One region of the Adlercreutzia sp. St.1H8 genome, then DNA from elsewhere that is predicted to be linked to it. Evidence: predicted binding sites of a transcription regulator. Region 1 holds the regulator's gene; the other holds the start of a gene.

What was found. Region 1 encodes LexA, which represses DNA repair genes until DNA is damaged. Its sites were predicted from a motif close to CNAACANNTGTTNG; they were not measured.
Region 2: AC6I0Y_RS03110 (replication-associated recombination protein A) is a predicted target of LexA. The motif match lies at 7,194-7,207, and genes of this name have one in related genera.

Annotation. Positions count from the first base shown of each region.
Region 1 is NZ_AP039376.1:1,369,355-1,377,756, forward strand. Features, by position in the region: gene miaA (tRNA (adenosine(37)-N6)-dimethylallyltransferase MiaA) at 1-789, shown strand, start outside; gene hflX (GTPase HflX) at 831-2,147, shown strand; gene lexA (transcriptional repressor LexA) at 2,752-3,390, opposite strand; gene nrdR (transcriptional regulator NrdR) at 3,927-4,373, shown strand; gene dut (dUTP diphosphatase) at 4,383-4,826, shown strand; gene AC6I0Y_RS05200 (hypothetical protein) at 5,055-5,516, shown strand; gene AC6I0Y_RS05205 (ParA family protein) at 5,945-6,697, shown strand; gene AC6I0Y_RS05210 (hypothetical protein) at 6,700-7,017, shown strand; gene AC6I0Y_RS05215 (hypothetical protein) at 7,128-7,304, shown strand; gene AC6I0Y_RS05220 (hypothetical protein) at 7,752-7,961, shown strand; gene AC6I0Y_RS05225 (hypothetical protein) at 7,976-8,320, shown strand; gene AC6I0Y_RS05230 (hypothetical protein) at 8,333-8,402, shown strand, end outside.
Region 2 is NZ_AP039376.1:854,013-862,414, reverse strand. Features, by position in the region: gene AC6I0Y_RS03130 (type I restriction-modification system subunit M) at 1-199, opposite strand, end outside; gene alaS (alanine--tRNA ligase) at 319-2,955, opposite strand; gene AC6I0Y_RS03120 (AI-2E family transporter) at 3,196-4,755, opposite strand; gene AC6I0Y_RS03115 (DUF948 domain-containing protein) at 4,765-5,547, opposite strand; gene AC6I0Y_RS03110 (replication-associated recombination protein A) at 5,832-7,151, opposite strand; gene AC6I0Y_RS03105 (UTP--glucose-1-phosphate uridylyltransferase) at 7,635-8,402, opposite strand, start outside.

The sequences.
Region 1 (8,402 bases):
GTGCCGCACCACGGGCTCGACCTGGTGGATCCGGGCGAGCCGTATTCCGCGGCGCTCTTCCAGCCTTACGCCCGCGCGTGCTTCGCGGCCATCGATGGGCGTGGCGCCTATCCGGTGCTGGCCGGCGGGACGGGGCTCTACGTGCGCGCGGCAGTGGATGCCTACGACTTCCCGGCGGGTGAGCAGGTGGAAAACCCCGTGCGCGAGCGGTGCATGGCGCTTGCCGCCGAGCGGGGTGCCCAGGCGCTCTGGGAGCGGCTGCGGGAAGTCGACCCGGCGAGTGCTGCGGTGATTCATCCGAACAACGTGCGGCGCGTGGCGCGGGCCTTCGAGCTTCTGGCCGAGGGTGGGTCGTATGCCGAGCAGAAGCGCAACCTGGCGACGCTGCCCCAGGCGGTTCCCGCCGTGTTCGTGGGCCTGGCCGTGGATCCAGCCCTTCTGCGTGAGCGCATCGACCGCCGGGTTGACGCGATGGTGACCACGGGGCTCGTTGAGGAGGTGCGGGGGCTCCTGGAGGGCGACTTTCGCGCGGGCGTCACTGCGCCGCAGGCCATCGGCTACAAGGAGATCGTAGAGGCCCTGGAGGGACGTTGTGCCCTCTCCGAGGCTGTGGAGGCCATTAAGACGGCCACGCGTCGCTACGCGAAGCGACAGCGCTCGTGGTTTCGGCAGGATGCGCGCGTCCGCTGGGTCGATGCCGACTCTGGGGATGCCCCCGCCATCGCACGCGCGGCGCTGGAGGCCATCGAGGGGGAGCTCGAGCGCTTGGCGGAGCCCTTGCCATCGTAGCGGTCGCACCCCGCCTTCGGGCGGTTTTGAGAGGAACGCCTATGACTGAGTTTGAATCGGTGATCGAGCGGGGGCCGAAGACCCTCGCCGAGGAGCGGCGCGAGCGCGCCGTCCTCGTCGGCGTCGAGCGGCCGGGGCTCAAGTGGCCCCTAGCCTCGTCTCTGGCCGAGCTGGAGCGGCTGGCCGACACCGCCGGCGCCGAGACGGTGGCCGTGACCACCCAGAGGCTCGATGCACCCAACCCGCGCACGTTCGTGGGAAGCGGCAAGGCTGAGGAGATCGCCGATCTGGCGCGCGCCCACGCTGCCGACCTCGTCATATTCGATGACGAGCTGACGCCGTCCCAGCAGTCCAACTTGGAGAAGATCGTGGGACGGGACGTGAAGGTCATCGACCGCACGGCGCTCATCCTCGACATCTTCGCCCTCCATGCCACGAGCAAGGAGGGCCGCCTGCAGGTGCGCTTGGCCCAGAACCAGTACCTGCTGCCGCGTCTGCGCGGCATGTGGGCGCACCTGGCCTCCAACCGCATGGGAGGCGGCGTGGGGTCGCGCTTCGGCGAGGGCGAGAGCCAGCTCGAAGTCGACCGCCGCATGGTGCGCAAGCGCATCACCTCCATCAAGCGCGAGCTGGCTCACCTGGCCGAGGTGCGCGCCGTCCAGCGCGAGAGCCGCTATGCAAGCGGCATGTTCAAGGTGGCGCTGGCCGGCTACACCAACGCAGGGAAGTCGAGCCTCATCAACCGCCTGACCGATGCTGACGTGCTCAGCTACGACAAGCTGTTCGCCACGCTCGACTCCACCACCCGCAAGTTCGAGCTGCCTGAGGGCCGGGAGATCACCATCACCGATACGGTCGGGTTCATCCAGAAGCTGCCGACCACGCTGGTGGAGGCGTTCAAGTCGACGCTTGACGAGATCACGGGGGCTGATCTGATCCTACATGTGGTGGATGCGTCGTCGCCGGAGTATGAGGGTCAGATCGAGGCCGTCCAGGAGGTGCTCGACCAGATAGGCGCCCAGGACATCCCGCGCCTCGAGGTGTTCAACAAGGTGGATCTGCTCGACGGGGAGGCACGCACCGCCCTGGAGGGCCGCTATCCGCTGGCCCTGCGCGTGTCGGCTGAGACGGGGGAGGGGACAGGCGAGCTCGTCGAGCGCATCGCCCAGGCCGCAGCCGCCGCTGACGCGCACCTGGAGGTGCTCATCCCCTATCAGCGCGGGGATCTGGTGTCGGTGGCCCACGAGCGCTGTCATATCGTCTCCGAGACGCATGAGGAGGCCGGCACGCGCCTTGTGCTGCTCGTGGGCCCGGCCTACGCCGGCGTCTTCGAGCCCTTTTGCGTAGAGGGCGCGTAGGGGAGGGCGGCCCGAGGCGGCCTGGGGAGGGGTGCGCATGCTCCCAGGAGGGAGGCGGATGTGCTGAGCCTGCGTCCTTGGGGTGTGTCCCTCTCGTCGGGGCGCTTAGCCCTCACTCTTGAGAGCCTTCCCCCGTCGAGCAGGATGTTCGGCGCGCCGCAGGCTCTTGGGGAGCCTTCCCTCGTCAGGGGGGACGGGCTGTAGGCTCTTGGGGCAGTCTCTCGTCACGGGGGATCGAGGCGCAGGCTCTTGGAGCCTTCCTCCGTCGGGGGGGGGGGTGATAGGCCCGCGTCCACGCTAGGTGCCCCTCTCGTCAGGGAGGGGGAGCTGAGCCGTAGGCCCTTGGGAACCCTCTCGTCGGGGCGCGCTTGGCTCACGTCCTTGGGCGACGCGCACCTCGCAGATAGGGGAGCCGCCGTCGTTGCCTCCCCGCACCTCGTCTGCCAGGCGTGAGCGGCGCGAACGTGAGCAGACGGCAGGCAGCGAGATGAAAGGGGAGGGGAGTGGCGCCGCGGTGGCATCACTCCCCTCTTCCCGTTTTTCTGCTCTGGCTGCGCGTTTTCGCGTCATCCTGGCGCTGCCTATGCTTTGCCAGAGGTTCTCGCTAGAGGCGTCGGAAGACTGCGACGACCTTGCCGGCAATGGAGCAATCAGTTGTGATGATGGGATCCATCGTGGAGTTCTCCGGCTGGAGCCTGATGTGGTCGGCTTCCTTGAAGAAGCGCTTGACTGTGGCGCCATCATCGATGATGGCCACCACGATGTCGCCGTTGTTGGCGACAGGCTGCTCCTTGACCACCACGTAGTCGCCGTCGTTGATGCCGGCTTCGATCATGGACTCCCCGCGAACGGAGAGCAGGAAGGACGGCGAGTCTCCGACGATGTCGGTAGGCAGGGTGATGGTGTCGGTGATGTTCTCCTCGGCTAAGATGGGAGAGCCGGCAGCCACGTTGCCGACGAGGGGCACGTTCACCAGCTTGCTGAAGGCGGGAGACGCCACGTTGGCCACGTCGTCATCGCGATCAAGGTGATAGGTGAGGGCGATGGAGCGGGACTTGAGCGGGTCGCGCTTGATGTAGCCCTTGTCCTCGAGGGCCTTGAGGTGAACGTGCACGGTTGAGGGGGACGACAGCCCCAGCGCCTCGCAGACCTCGCGCACGGTGGGGCCGTACCCCTTCTCGCGGATACAGTCCTCGATGCAATCCAAAACCGCCTGCTGGCGCTTGGTGACCTTCTGGGCCATGATCCCTTCCTTTCACTCTATAGGAACAAATGTTTGAAGTAGTTGTTGACATGAACTTTTGTTCGGCCTATTATATCAACGAACAAAGGTTCTAAGCAAGAGCTGGGAGGAAGAAAAATGAGGAATTGCGAAAGAAGTTGTCCTGTCGCGGGTACCTCCGCGCTCAAGCCCCGGCCTTATACTGCGGCCGCGCGGGCCCGCATCATAGCGTTTCCGGCCCTGTCAGAGCCCCCGGCGCGCAAGCCTGAGGCGAAGAACCCGACGAGCCTCACGAGCCGCCAGTCGGCCATTCTGCTCGGCATCGGATGCGCGTTGTCGTTTGGCGCGCTCCTCATGCCGTTCTAGGCCTTTTCGAGACCGCCCCGTTGCTGCGTTCGCGGGCGGCATAGCCAATCGCGCGGTAGCTCTCGCAAGCTCGCGCGATTGGCGCTGTGGACAGAATACGGTGAATCAGCATCAGCTCGTCGATGAGGCTGCTTCCCGAGGGCGCTCTTAGGTTATATTATTACCCTGCTTATCCAAGTTGAAGGAGTGCCATGCTCTGTCCCGTATGCAGTCACCCCGAATCGAAGGTGGTCGACTCCCGTCCTGCTGATGACGGTGCCGCCATTCGCCGCCGGCGCGAGTGCCTTTCCTGCGGACATCGCTTCACCACGTATGAGCGTCGGGGTGAGAATCCCGTCATCGTCATCAAGTCCGACGGATCCTCTGAGGCCTTCGATCGCCAGAAGCTCATGCGCGGCCTCCTGAGTGCCTGCGCGAAGCGGCCGATCACGCCCCAGCAGATCGAGTCCCTCATTAATGGCATAGAGAACGATCTGAGCGCTTCGCCGAGGGGGGAGATTCGCTCCAAGGATCTGGGCGATCTGGTCATGGCGCGTCTCGCCCCGCTTGACGACGTGGCGTACATTCGCTTCATGAGCGTCTACAAGGACTTCCAGAGCGTCGAGGAGTTTGCCAGCGCGCTCAACGATCTTTCTTAGGAAACCAGCATGCCTCTCCCCTTGCCTATACAAATGTTCGATTTTTCAAACAAGCTTCCCAGCTATGCCCACGAAGGAGATGCGGGGCTTGATCTGCGCGCAGCCGAGGCGCTTACGCTTGGGCCGCTCGAACGGGCGGTTGTTTCCTGCGGCTTTGCGATGGCTATCCCGCAAGGCTACGCGGGCCTTGTCATCCCGCGTAGCGGTCTGGCGGCTCAACGGGGTATTACCGTCGTCAACGCGCCGGGCCTCATCGACAGCGGCTATCGCGGCGAGGTCAAGGTCGTCCTCATGAACCTTGACCTGAAGGAGCCCTTCGAGATTCACGTCGGTGACCGTATCGCGCAGCTCATGATCGTCGCGGCGCCCGCGGTCATGCCTGTGACCGTAGAGTCGCTTGACGATACGCAGCGCGGCAGCGGTGGGTTCGGAAGCAGCGGCGTCTCTTCGTAGGAGTTCCTACGGAATGGCTCCAATCCGGTGATCCATCCGTGTAATTCGAAGCGAGGCAATCGTCATTTCGATGCCGGATGGTATATTAAGCTGCCAGGGCTCAGGAAAAACCTTCATTTCCATGAGTATTTACCCATGGAAGGACAACATAGGGCCTTAGAACGGCTCTCAGAGCCTCGTTTATAAAACCGCAGGTTAGAAGGCCTGTTTTTCAACGGAAGGCAGGAAATGATGACCGAGGCCCAAAATCAGCCTCCCCAGACCCCCTTTGACCAGCCTTCGGCTGATGGCGGACTGCGTCAGTTGAAGTCAGCTCAGACACTTGTGACCGTGGCGACGATAGCGGGGCCGCTCTCGCTTCTGATCGGCGGCGTCGTGCTGAGCGGCGTCGGAGTGATATGTGCGCTTATGGCTCTCGTCAAGACGCGCCGCGTCATCGCTGAGGGCGTTGCGCCAGGCCTGGCCATCTACGCATCGCGCATACGGCGTTCGGCAGTGCTGGGCGCCATCGTCTGCGCTCTGGCGCTCACGCTGAACGCCATCGCCTTGGCGTCAGTGTTGCCGGCTATGATCCAGGCTATTCAGACCGGCGACTTGTCGTCGCTCTACGAGGCGTATGACCTGCCTCAGGGCGGCGGAGTCGGTTCTGGTGAAGCGGCCAAGGATCCCGGCACCTCAATCTGGGGCTAGCGGTAAACGCCCAGGCCTCTCAAAGGCAGTAATTGACGTTCATGTGCTGGCGTTCCTCTGTGAGATAAATCGATTATCGATAATATATGTTATGTAAAGTAATGAAAGTTTTTCCCTGACCTGGGGTTTTACCTATTCCTCCCTTTTGCCCGCGTGTCCTGATCGATGAAAAATATTTCCTGCCATCCATGAAAAGCACACACTTCGCAGGTCTTCTTCAGCGACGTTTTCCCAACATGAGGCTTAAAAGCCGCCCGTAGGTACGGCGGTACGTGTATACTGCCGTACCGTCACATGGTCGTACCGCCATACCGAGGTATCGGCGTACGGCGGTACAAGGATACGAATGTACGTTCGTATCGCCCTGTGACCCGGGGATTCCGCGGCTTGTCACCCGTGTCGGAATCAACGGAAAGGCAGGTGCCATCATGGCAGATCCCTGCGTGGTTGCCATCGTCAACCCCAAGGGCGGAGTGGCCAAGTCCACCACCGCCCGCGAGCTCGCCGGGCAGCTCTCGAAGGCCGGAAAGTCAGTCGTCATCGTCGACCTGGACCACTCCCCGGGATGCCTCTCCTCCACCATGGGGGCGGACATGTCCACCGTGGAGGGGATCGCCCACGCGCTCGTGGCCGAGCGCTACGACTTCTGCGACTGCGTCCAGGACATAGAGGTGCGCGGCGCCCCGGTGGGCCTCGCCGCCGGAGGAGCCGCCGTCGGCGCGGCCGAGCAGACGCTCTCGGACGTCGCCAACGTCGGGGCGCAGTATCGCCTCCGCGAGCTGCTCGAGGGCGCTCCCTACGACTACGTCATCGTCGACACCCCCGGCAACCTGTCGGTCATGACCATCATGGCCCTCAACGCGGCCACGCGCGTCATCATCCCCGTGTTCGCCGAGGAGGAGTCCGTGCGCGGGCTCCAGGGCGTCATCGACACGGTCGACGCCATCCGCCGCTACAGCAACCCGGCCGTGTCCGTCGACGGGGTGCTGGTGTGCCGCTACTCGACCCAGGCCGAGTCTCCCGCCCTCCTGGCCGAGGAGATCGCCGAGCTGGCGCGTGAGGCAGGAGTCGGGGTCTACTCCACTCGCATCAGGCAGTCTCACGCCAAGGACGGCCGGCGCAACCTCAAGTTCCGGGACTACGAGGCCTTCGCCGCGGAGTTCGTCGGGGAGGTGGGGTAGGGATGGCGCGCTCGCTCTCGGGGGGACAGTCCCCCATCGGCACGGCCGACCTCGTCGCGGGCCTCATCCGCGCTGACGCCGCCGAGCCCGCCCCGGCCGCGCCCAAGGGAGCGCGCGGCGGCAAGGGGGCGCCCGGCGCCGCCGCGCCGGGGCGGCGCCAGACCACCGTCACGATGCCCGAGGAGTACCACCGCGCGCTCGACCTGCGCCTGTGGTCTAGCCGCGGCGAGGGGCTCACCAAGTCCCAGATTTTCATGGAGGCGCTCGACGCCTACCTGGCCGACGAGCTGGAGACGGCGCGCAGGCTCGGCGAGTCGTAGCCGCCGCGCAGGCGACTCCGTACCGCGGTATACCCGTACTCCGTATCGCGGTACGGGCATACCCGAGTACCGTCGCGTTAGAGCGCGAGTCCCCGAGAAAGGAGGATGCGATGGCTCTCTCCGTCATCGGAGCGCTGGCTGCCGCCGCGGGAGCAGCTGCCATTTTCGACGGGGGCCTGGAGCGAAGGCTCGGCCGCCGCGCCTTCGTCCTGGAGGCCCTGGCCGTGGTCGCGGGCGTGGAGGCGTGCGCGGCGGGCGTCGTCCTCGCCCTCGCGGGGGTGCTGTAGCGCCCGCGAGCGGCCTCCGCCCTCGTCTCCCGACCTAGCGCCCCGGGCGGCCGCTTCCCGTACCCCGGTACTCCAGTACCAGGGTACGCCAGTACCGCAGTACGGCCGTACCCGTGGGTCGCGGCACGGCGATCCTGGCCTCCGGGGCTGCTCGCCCCGGATCCCCCGGCAGGGGAGCCGCGGGGCTCCCCTGCACCCCTCCCCTCCTCCCCTCACGCGCCGGGGAGGCTGTTCCCCTCCGGCCCCGCGCGCGTCAAGGGCGCCCCGCGAAACCTCGCACAATCCCGCCCCCTCAGGGGCGCGTTGGTGGAGGTTGCGGGCCCCTGCGGGGCCCTTCGCGCAGCGTCCCCTGACCCCCGCGGGCCCTGCGGGGCCCTCGGCAGGCAGGCCGAGGCAAGCGGCGCTTGCATCCGGCGGGCGCGGATCAGACGAGAGAGGATCAAGGACATGAGCGACGAGAAGGCTGCCTACAGGGACGAGAGCAAGCAGGGCTACGTGGTCATCTGGCGCGGCCTCCAGGCGGCGATCCTGCTGCGCCAGGCGAATCCGCACCACCCCTATGTCGTGGCCTGGGGCTACGACGAGGCGGCGGGAGACTGGTCGCATGGGAGCTACCACGCAGACCTGGTCGAGGCCCTGCGCGAGGCGACGGAGTAAGAAGGGAGACGAAAATGGGTGACTTCAGGATTTGGCAGCGCCGCGTCGATTCGACCGAGGCCGTGCTCAAGGCCGGCTATGTGGCGGCGCGATCCGGGCATATGCCCGATGGAGACGGATGGGTGGAGGTGGACGTCTCCCTCGAGGGCTACGAGATCGACTGCTGCGAGGGCGACTGCGAGTCGTCTACCGTCCTGGACGCGAAGGGGCGGACGTGCCAGCTCCTCGCCAACGGCGAGGACGGCTTCTGGGTCGTCCCCATGACGGGCGAGTCTGGGCGGGGGATCTACGTCCACGTGGGCGAGGCCGACGGCAACTGGCGGGATGGCTGGGTCGCCGAGGGCACAATCGGGCGCTAGGGAGGAGCGAGCATGGTTGAGAGCAAAGTGCTCCTCACTCCAGAGGAGCTGGAGCGGTTCGAGCGCCTGAGCGCCGAGGCGG
Region 2 (8,402 bases), 520 kb from region 1:
TCTCAGCATCCTCCTCGGTGAGCTCCGTCATGTCAGCGGCCGTCATGCCCTCCTTAAGGAAGAACTGCTCTTCCTGCTCGGAAAGGTACTTGTAGAAGATGAAGCCGAGGATAAAGTCCTTGTACTCGCTTGCCTCCACCTTCCCGCGCATGCGGTTGGCGGATTCCCAGATCTTGGATGCGAGCTGATGCTTGTTCATAGGTTCGTTTCCTCCTCGCATAATCGCAGGTAAGGCGATTATACCGGACACCGGCATAACGCAAAGCGCCCCGCGCGCGGGTGGCGGCGGGACGCTTCGGGGCCTTCTTCGCGAGAGCGCTACAGGATCATGTCGCGGGCGATCTGGAGGGCGTCGTCAATGCCCTCGGCGTTCTTGCCGCCGGCCTGGGCCATGGTGGGCTTGCCGCCGCCACCGCCCTGGATGGCCGGCCCCATGGCCTTGATGAGCGCGCCGGCGTTGAAGCCGGCGGCCACGGCCTCGTCGGAGCCGGCGGCCATGAGCACGGGCTTGCCGTCGCTCACGCTGGCCGCTACGAGCGCGCCAGGGCGCTCCATGCGCGAGCGCACGACATCCCACAGGTTGCGCATCTGGCCGCCGTCACCGACCTCGACGCGCGCGATGATGACCGGATAGCCGGCCGGAGCCTCCTGCACCTGGGCCAGTAGCCCGGCCACAGCATCCCCGCCGATGGCGCCCTGGGCGCGCTTGCTCTTCTGCTGGAGCTCCTTGAGCGCCTTGACGTTGGCGGCCGCGCGCTCGGCCACGTCCGAGGGCGACACGCGCAGGGCGGCCGCGGCCTCCTTGAGCTCAGCCTCCATCTTGTTGACGTAGGCGAGCGCACCGTAGCTGGTCACTGCCTCGATGCGACGCAGGTTGGCGCCCACCGACGACTCGGAGACGATCTTCGCGAAGCCGATCTCGGCGGTGTTGCCCACATGGCAGCCGCCGCACAGCTCGCGGGAGAACTCGCCGGCCGCCACCACGCGCACCGTCTCGCCGTACTTCTCGCCGAACAGGGCCGTCACGCCGTCGGCACGGGCCTCGTCGAGGGAGGTCTCGTAGATGGTGGTGGGCACGGCCTCCATGATGCGCAGGTTGGCCACGCGCTCCACCTCGGCGATCTGCTCGGGGGTGAGGGCCTCGAAGTGGGTGAAGTCGAAGCGCAGGCGGTCGGGGCCCACGTAGGAGCCGGCCTGCTTGACGTGCTCTCCGAGCACCTGGCGCAGGGCCGCGTGGAGGATGTGGGTGGCCGTGTGGTTGCGCTCGATGGCCGCGCGACGCTGGGCGTCCACGCGGGCGACCACGGCGTCGCCCACCGCCAGGGGGGCGTCCTCGCAGCGCACGGAGTGGACGGTGAGCCCCTTCTCCGGCGCCTTGGTGTCGAGCACGTAGACGTGCCCCTCGCCGTTGTCCATGAGGCCGGTGTCGCCCACCTCGCCGCCCATCTCGGCGTAGAAGGGGGTGACGTCCAGGACGACCTCGCCGGTCTCCCCCGCCGCCAGGGACTCCACGCGCTCGCCGTCGCGCACGAGGGCGGCCACGGAGGCCTCGGCGGCCGTGGCGTCGTAGCCCACGAAGCGCGTGGGGCCGAGCTCGGCCAGCAGGTCGGCGTAGACGCCGCCGTAGGTGGACCAGGCGGCCTCGGCGTCCTTGGCGCCGGCGGCGCGGGCGCGCTCGCGCTGGGCGGCCATGGAGCGCTCGAAGCCCTCCATGTCCACCGTCACGCCGCGAGCCTCGGCTATCTCGCGTGTCACCTCCACGGGGAACCCGTAGGTGTCGTGCAGGGTGAAGGCCTCCTCGCCGGCCAGCACGTCGCCCTCCAAGTTGGCGAGCGCCTCCTCCAGAAAGCTCTGGCCCTGGCGCAGGGTGGCGCCGAAGCGATCCTCCTCCGCCAGGATGAGCTTGCGCTCCAGCTCGCGGTTCTCCACGATCTCGGGGTACACATCTCCCATGAGGCGCACGATCTCGTCCACGTACTCGTTGAGGAACGGGCCCTCGATGCCGATGAGGTGGGCCTTCATGATGGCGCGGCGCAGCAGGCGGCGCAGCACGTAGCCGCGGCCCTCGTTGGAGGGCAGGATGCCGTCGGCGATCATGAAGGTGACCGCGCGGCTGTGATCGGCGATGATGCGCAGGGCCAGGTCGGCCTCGGGGTCGTCGCCGTAGGCCTTGCCCGAGAGGCGCTCGCCTACGCCCACCAGGCTGCGCAGCACGTCGGTGTCGTAGTTGGACTGGACTCCCTGCATGATGGCAGCCATGCGCTCGAGGCCCATGCCCGTGTCGATGTTCTTCTTGGGCAGGGGCAGAAGCGTGCCGTCCTCCTGGCCGTCATACTGGGTGAACACGCAGTTCCAGTACTCGAGGAAGCGGTCGCAGTCGCAACCCGGCGCGCAGTCAGGGCTGCCGCAGCCGAACTCCGGGCCCTGGTCGAAGTAGATCTCCGAGCAGGGGCCGCAGGGGCCGGTGGGGCCGGCGCGCCAGAAGTTGTCGTCCTCGCCGAGACGCGAGATGTGATCCTCGGGCACGCCAAGGCCCTTCCAGATCTCGATAGTCTCGTCGTCGTCCTCGAACACGGTGAAGTACAGGCGCTCGGCCGGCAGGCCAAGCACGTTGACGGAGAAGTCGTAGGCCCAGGCGCACATCTCCTTCTTGAAGTACTTGCCGAAGGAAAAGTTGCCGAGCATCTCGAAGAAACTCAGATGGCGGCCGGTGGTGCCGATGATGTCGATGTCGTTGGTGCGCACGCACTTCTGCACGGTGGTGGTGCCGATGTAGGGCTCCTCGAGCTGCTTCTGCTGCAGGAAGTAGGGCTTGAACTGCACCATGCCGGCGCTCGTGAGCAGAAGCGACGGATCGTCGGGGATGAGGGAGGACGACGGCATGCGCTTGCAGCCCTTGCCCTCGAAGTAGCTGAGGTACTTCTCGCGGATCTCGGCGGTTGTCATGAATTCCATGGGTTGCTCTTTCTGTCTATGGCGAGGGCCTGCCGGCCCGCTTTCCCGTGACGACGCGCCGCCGGGGCGGACACGCTGACGGAACATTATAGTACGGAAGGCGCCCGGGCGGCGGCCGAGCGGCGGGGAAACACGATCCGCTGACATGCCGCGCCGACGCGGGCGCGCCGCACCGGCGTCGGGCGGAATCGCGAGAGACGGCGGCGCGTCGAGCCGAAACGTACCGACGCGCGCGGAGCGCTAGCCGTGCTTTCCCTTGGCAGGCGGCCTTCGATCCTTCTTCGCCTTCGCGGCCTTGCCCTTCTTTCCCATGGGGGCCGGGCTCCAGCCGGCGAACGGACCGCGACGGCCCTCGGCACGCGCCAGCTCGATGCGCTCCATGGCGGCCGTGGAGTCCGGATGCGGCGAGACGGCATCGGCCATGGGGTCGGGAGCGTTGTCGCTCGTCTCGGACGTGGTGCCCTTGAAGAAGACGCCGTCCTCAGCCACCACGCGACGGCCGGTGCGCTTCTCGAAGTAGTAGACGAACACCGACTTCATGACCGCCACCGCGGGGATGGAGGCGAGCATGCCCACGAGCGAGCCGAGCAGGCCGCTCATGGCACCGCCGAGCGCCGAGCCCACCATGAGGGCCATGAGGGTGAGCGCCGGGTGCACATCGACCGAGTTCGACATGATCTTAGGCGAGATGAACGTGTAGACGAACTGCTGGACGAGAATGGTGCCAACGAGCGCGATGAGGGCCGCGAGCGGGCTCACGAACACGGCGACGACAGCTGTCGCGGCGCCGCCGAGCCACGGGCCGATGATGGGGATGATGTTGAGCACGCCCGTGATGCCGCCCAGGGCCGCAGCATTGGGGATGCCGAGCACCGCGAACAGCACACCGCAGACGATGCCGATGATGGCGCATTGGAGCAGGGTTCCCTTGATGTAGCCGCCCATGACGCGGGTGAACGTGTAGTGGAGGAACTCAGCGTCCTCGATGCGGCGCTCGTCCAGGAGGCGACGGCACTCCCGGCCGATGGCAGGCAGCTCCATGAGCACCCAGAAGGCGATGACGAGCGCGAAGCCCAGGGCCATGAGACCGTTGGCGATGACGGTTCCCACGCCGATGAGGCCCGACGCGCTGCCCTGGGCCACCGCAGACGCCCAGGCGGTGAGGTTGGACTGCACCTCGTCGATGAGGTGCTTGACCGTAGCGTCCTCGAAGACGTGCGCATAGCGGGCGTAGAGGTCGTTGCCCCAGGCGGAAAGCGCCTCCACATACTGCGGGATGGACGACATGAGGTCGGCGAACTGGGCGTTCAGGCCGAACATCGGCGAGAACAGCAGGAAGGCGAAGAACCCGAGCACAAGCGCCATGGCCACGTAGGCGAGCGCCGTGCCCACCGTGCGGTTGACGCCGCGACGCTCAAGCCCGTTGACGACGCCGCGCAGGCAGAACACGATGACCACCGTCCAGATGACGATGGACACCGGCACCGAGAGGATGCTGAGCAAGTAGACGACGACGCCCGTGAGCAGGATGGCGCCCACCGCCGTCCACACATCGAGGAAGCGCCGGCGCGCCTTGTCGGCACGCAGGGCTTCCTGGGACACGGCTTCCCCGGCTGCGAGCCCTGCGGCCTCCACCGATCGGGCGGCCTCCTGGGCCTCAGAGCCCGGGGCGTGCACGTAGCCGTCGGCCTTGGCATAGGCCTCCACGGCCTCCTCCACCGGCGGCAGGGTGATGGTGTCCATCACCGAGGGGCGGCGAGGCGCCTTCGGCGCGGGCTTGGAGGGGTCGGGGAGCTTCATGGCGAGCCGCTAGCGCTGGTCGGCCTCGGGGGCGATGGTGGTATAGCCCGAGCCTGCCGTCGGCGCGGTATCGGCATCGACGGCATCGACGATGGTGTCGGTCATGGTCGCAGCGGTATCGGACAGCGACTCGCCGCGGGCATGGGCGGCCTCGGTGCGGGCCGCGCGGGCCTCTTTGCGCTCATGCATGCGGGCGCGCTGCTCAGACACGGCGGCGCCAGCCGCGTCAGAGGCGGCGTCCACGAAGTCCCTCACAGCATGGCTGCCGGACGAAGCGGCCTGGCCGAGCTGCTCGGACTCCTTGCTGGCGTAGCGCGGCTTGAAGCGGGAGCGCACGCGGTCGGTAACGGAGTTCACCAGCTCGAGCGGGGCGTTGGTGACGGTGTCCACCGTGTCGAGGGTGTTAGACACCGACTCGGTGATCTGGGTGACGTCCTCCAGGATCTGGTCCACGCGCATGATCTCCAGGTTGGCGGCGTCCACGGTGAGCGAGACGCGGTCGACGAGCGGGTCGATCTTCGCGGAGACGGGCTCGAGCGACGCGGTGATGTTCTCCACGTGCTCGATGGTGGGCTGCAGCTGCTCGGTGAGCTTGTTCACGTTGGCCACGGCCGGCTCGAGCGATGCGGTGATCTTGCCGACGCTCTCCAGCGTGGGGTCGATCTGCTGCTTGACGGACTTGACCGTCTTGCGCGCCGTGCGCACGGTCATGACCAGCTCGACGATGAACCACACCAGGGCGACGCCGACGAGCGCGTAGACGATGGGCAGGGCGATGTTGAGCAGTTCCATGTCAGCCTCCTCGTTGACTTGAAAGCTAAACTATAGCACTTCGCGGTCTTCAGAGGCCTATTCTATACAGGCCCCTCACGCTTTTACGCGCCGGGGATTCCCCCGATGCCTCCCCGTTACCTGGCAGGAAGGCCGGCGATGCACGCCGAGGGCCTCTCGCCCACCCCCCCCCCGAACGCACGCGGCAACGCCTGCGGAGAAGGTGCCACGAGCGATCCCCGTTAGGCGGCCCGCCCATGCTCTCGGGCGCGCGGCAGGGCGACGCCCCCCTGGCAGACGCCGGCTCAGGATTGCGCGTCGGCGCGGTCACGGGCGGCGGCATCTGATCGATAGGCCTCCCAGCCGCGGACGCCCGGCTGGTAGAAGGCGCCGCGGGCAAGGCCGTCGGGCAGGTACTGCTGCTCTACCCAGCCGGCCGGGTAGCTGTGCGGGTACTTGTAGGCTCCATAGCTTTCCGATCCGGGGCGGTGGCGGTCACGCAGGTGGTCGGGCACCTTGCGCGCGGGCCCGTGGCGCACCTCCGCCAGGGCGGCGTCGATGGCGGCCTCCGCCGCATTGGACTTGGGAGCGAGCGCCAGGTAGATGGCGGCCTGCGCCAGGTTGATACGGCACTCCGGGTAGCCGATGACCTCGACGGCGCGAAAGGCCGCCGCAGCCACGAGCAGCGCCTGGGGATCGGCGTTGCCGATGTCCTCCGATGCGGCGATGTACATGCGGCGCGCGATGAACTTCGGGTCCTCTCCCCCGTCGATCATGCGGGCGAGCCAGTAGACGGCGGCATCCGGGTCTGACCCGCGCATGGACTTGATGAACGCCGAGATGACGTCGTAGTGCATGTCCTTGTTCTTGTCGTAGGGCAGCGTCCGGTGCGGCGTGGCCGCGCGCACCATGGCCTCGGTGATGGCCACCGGTGCCCTCTGCGTGCCCGGGGGTACCATGCCCGCCGCTAGCTCAAGGGTGGTGAGCGCCGTGCGGCCGTCCCCGCCGGCCAGCAGCACGATGGCGTCACGCGCCTCGTCCTCCAGCGCGTAGAGGCCGCCGAGCCCGCGCTCGTCGGCCACGGCCCGCGCGACAAGCTCTGCGATGTCCTCGTCTGCCAGCGAGCGCAGCTCCACCACGCGTGAGCGCGAGATGAGCGCCGAGTTCACCTCGAAGAAGGGGTTCTCGGTGGTGGCGCCCACGAGCACCACCATGCGGTCTTCCACCGCATGGAGCAGGGCGTCTTGCTGGGAGCGGTTGAAGCGGTGGATCTCGTCCACGAACAAGATGGTGCGCAGCCCACCCATGAGCAGCCGCTTCTCCGCAGCATCGATCTCGCGCCGGAGGTCTGACACCGTGCCGCCGATGGCCGACACCTCCACAAACGTGGCCTTCGTCGACTCCGCGATCACGTGCGCGAGCGAGGTCTTCCCCGTGCCAGCCGGGCCGTAGAGGATGACCGAGCTCAGCGTGTCCTGCTCGATGGCCGTGCGCAGCCAGCTGCCCGGCCCCACGGCCTCGGCCTGGCCCACCAGCTCGTCGAGCGTGCGGGGGCGCATGCGCACCGCCAGGGGAGCCACCCGGCTGCGCTCCGCGTTCTCCATTTCAGTAAACAGCGTATCCATGGCGGCCATGGTACCACGGGCCGGCGGCTAGGACGACGAGAACAAACAAATGTTTGAAATATCATTGACGATCTGCAAGGATTTGACAAACTCCTCAAAGTGTGGATGGGAAATTCACAAGATGCCCACCGGGCATTCATGGCTTATTCAAAGGGTCACGTTATACTGGGTACCAGCAAGTGCGAAGGTTCCCCTCCTACTCCACTTGCCTGCTTTGGAACGAAGCAGAAGCGGCTCCGAGGAGCCGCGTCATCCCCTCCTTTCGGCCCGGTGGAGCTCCCCTCTCCACCGGGCCACTTCTTTCTCCGGGGCCGTGGGGCGGCACATCTGCTCCCCGAGGGCCCTCCTCGCGTACCGAAGCGCGCCGCGTCGGATCCTTGGGCACCTGCGCCGCCCCACGGCCCCGACAGCGCCTCGCGGGCGGCGCGGCAGCCCTCCCCCCCCACAAGAAAACGGCCCCGCCAAGCGGGGCCGTTCTGCTTCTTAGGCGTGGGCTCTGCGGTAGAGCTCGTTGTTGGTCTCGAGCCAGCTTTCCACGGTGCCGGTGTCGAAACCGTCGGCCGGGTCGACGATGAGCGCGTACATCTCCTCCTCGCGCAGCACCGCGTCAAGCGCGTCGGTCAGCTGGATCTCGCCGCCCACGCCTGGCTCCACGTCGGCCAGCAGCTCCATGACCCGCGGGCTCAGGAGGTAGCGGCCGAACACGGCCAGGTTGGACGGCGCGTCCTCGAGCGCCGGCTTCTCCACGAGCGAGTCCACCTTCCACACGTCAGCGGCCACAGCCTGGCCGGCGATGACGCCGAAGCGACTCACCTGGTCGTCGGGCACGGGCATGACGGCGATGACGCTCGCGCCGCCGTGCGCGTCGGATACCGCCTGCATGGCCGGCAGCATCTTGTTGTCGGGCACGAGCACGTCGCCGAGCAGCACGTAGAACGGCTCGTCGCCGGTCTTCTCAGCGGCGCAGCGCACCGCGTGCCCCAAGCCGAGCGCCTCCTCCTGGTAGACGTAGCTCACGTTGTAGCCGCCCACCTTCTCCACGGCGTCGGCGTAGGCGTCCTTGCCGCGCTCACGCAGCAGCGCCACGAGCGCCGGATCGGGGCTGAAGTGATCCTCGATGGACTTCTTCTCGCGGCTGTTGATGATGACCACCTCGTCGGCAGCCGAGGCCAGGCCCTCCTCCACCACGTACTGGATGGCCGGGCGATCCACCACGAGCAGCATCTCCTTGGGCTGGGACTTGGTGGCGGG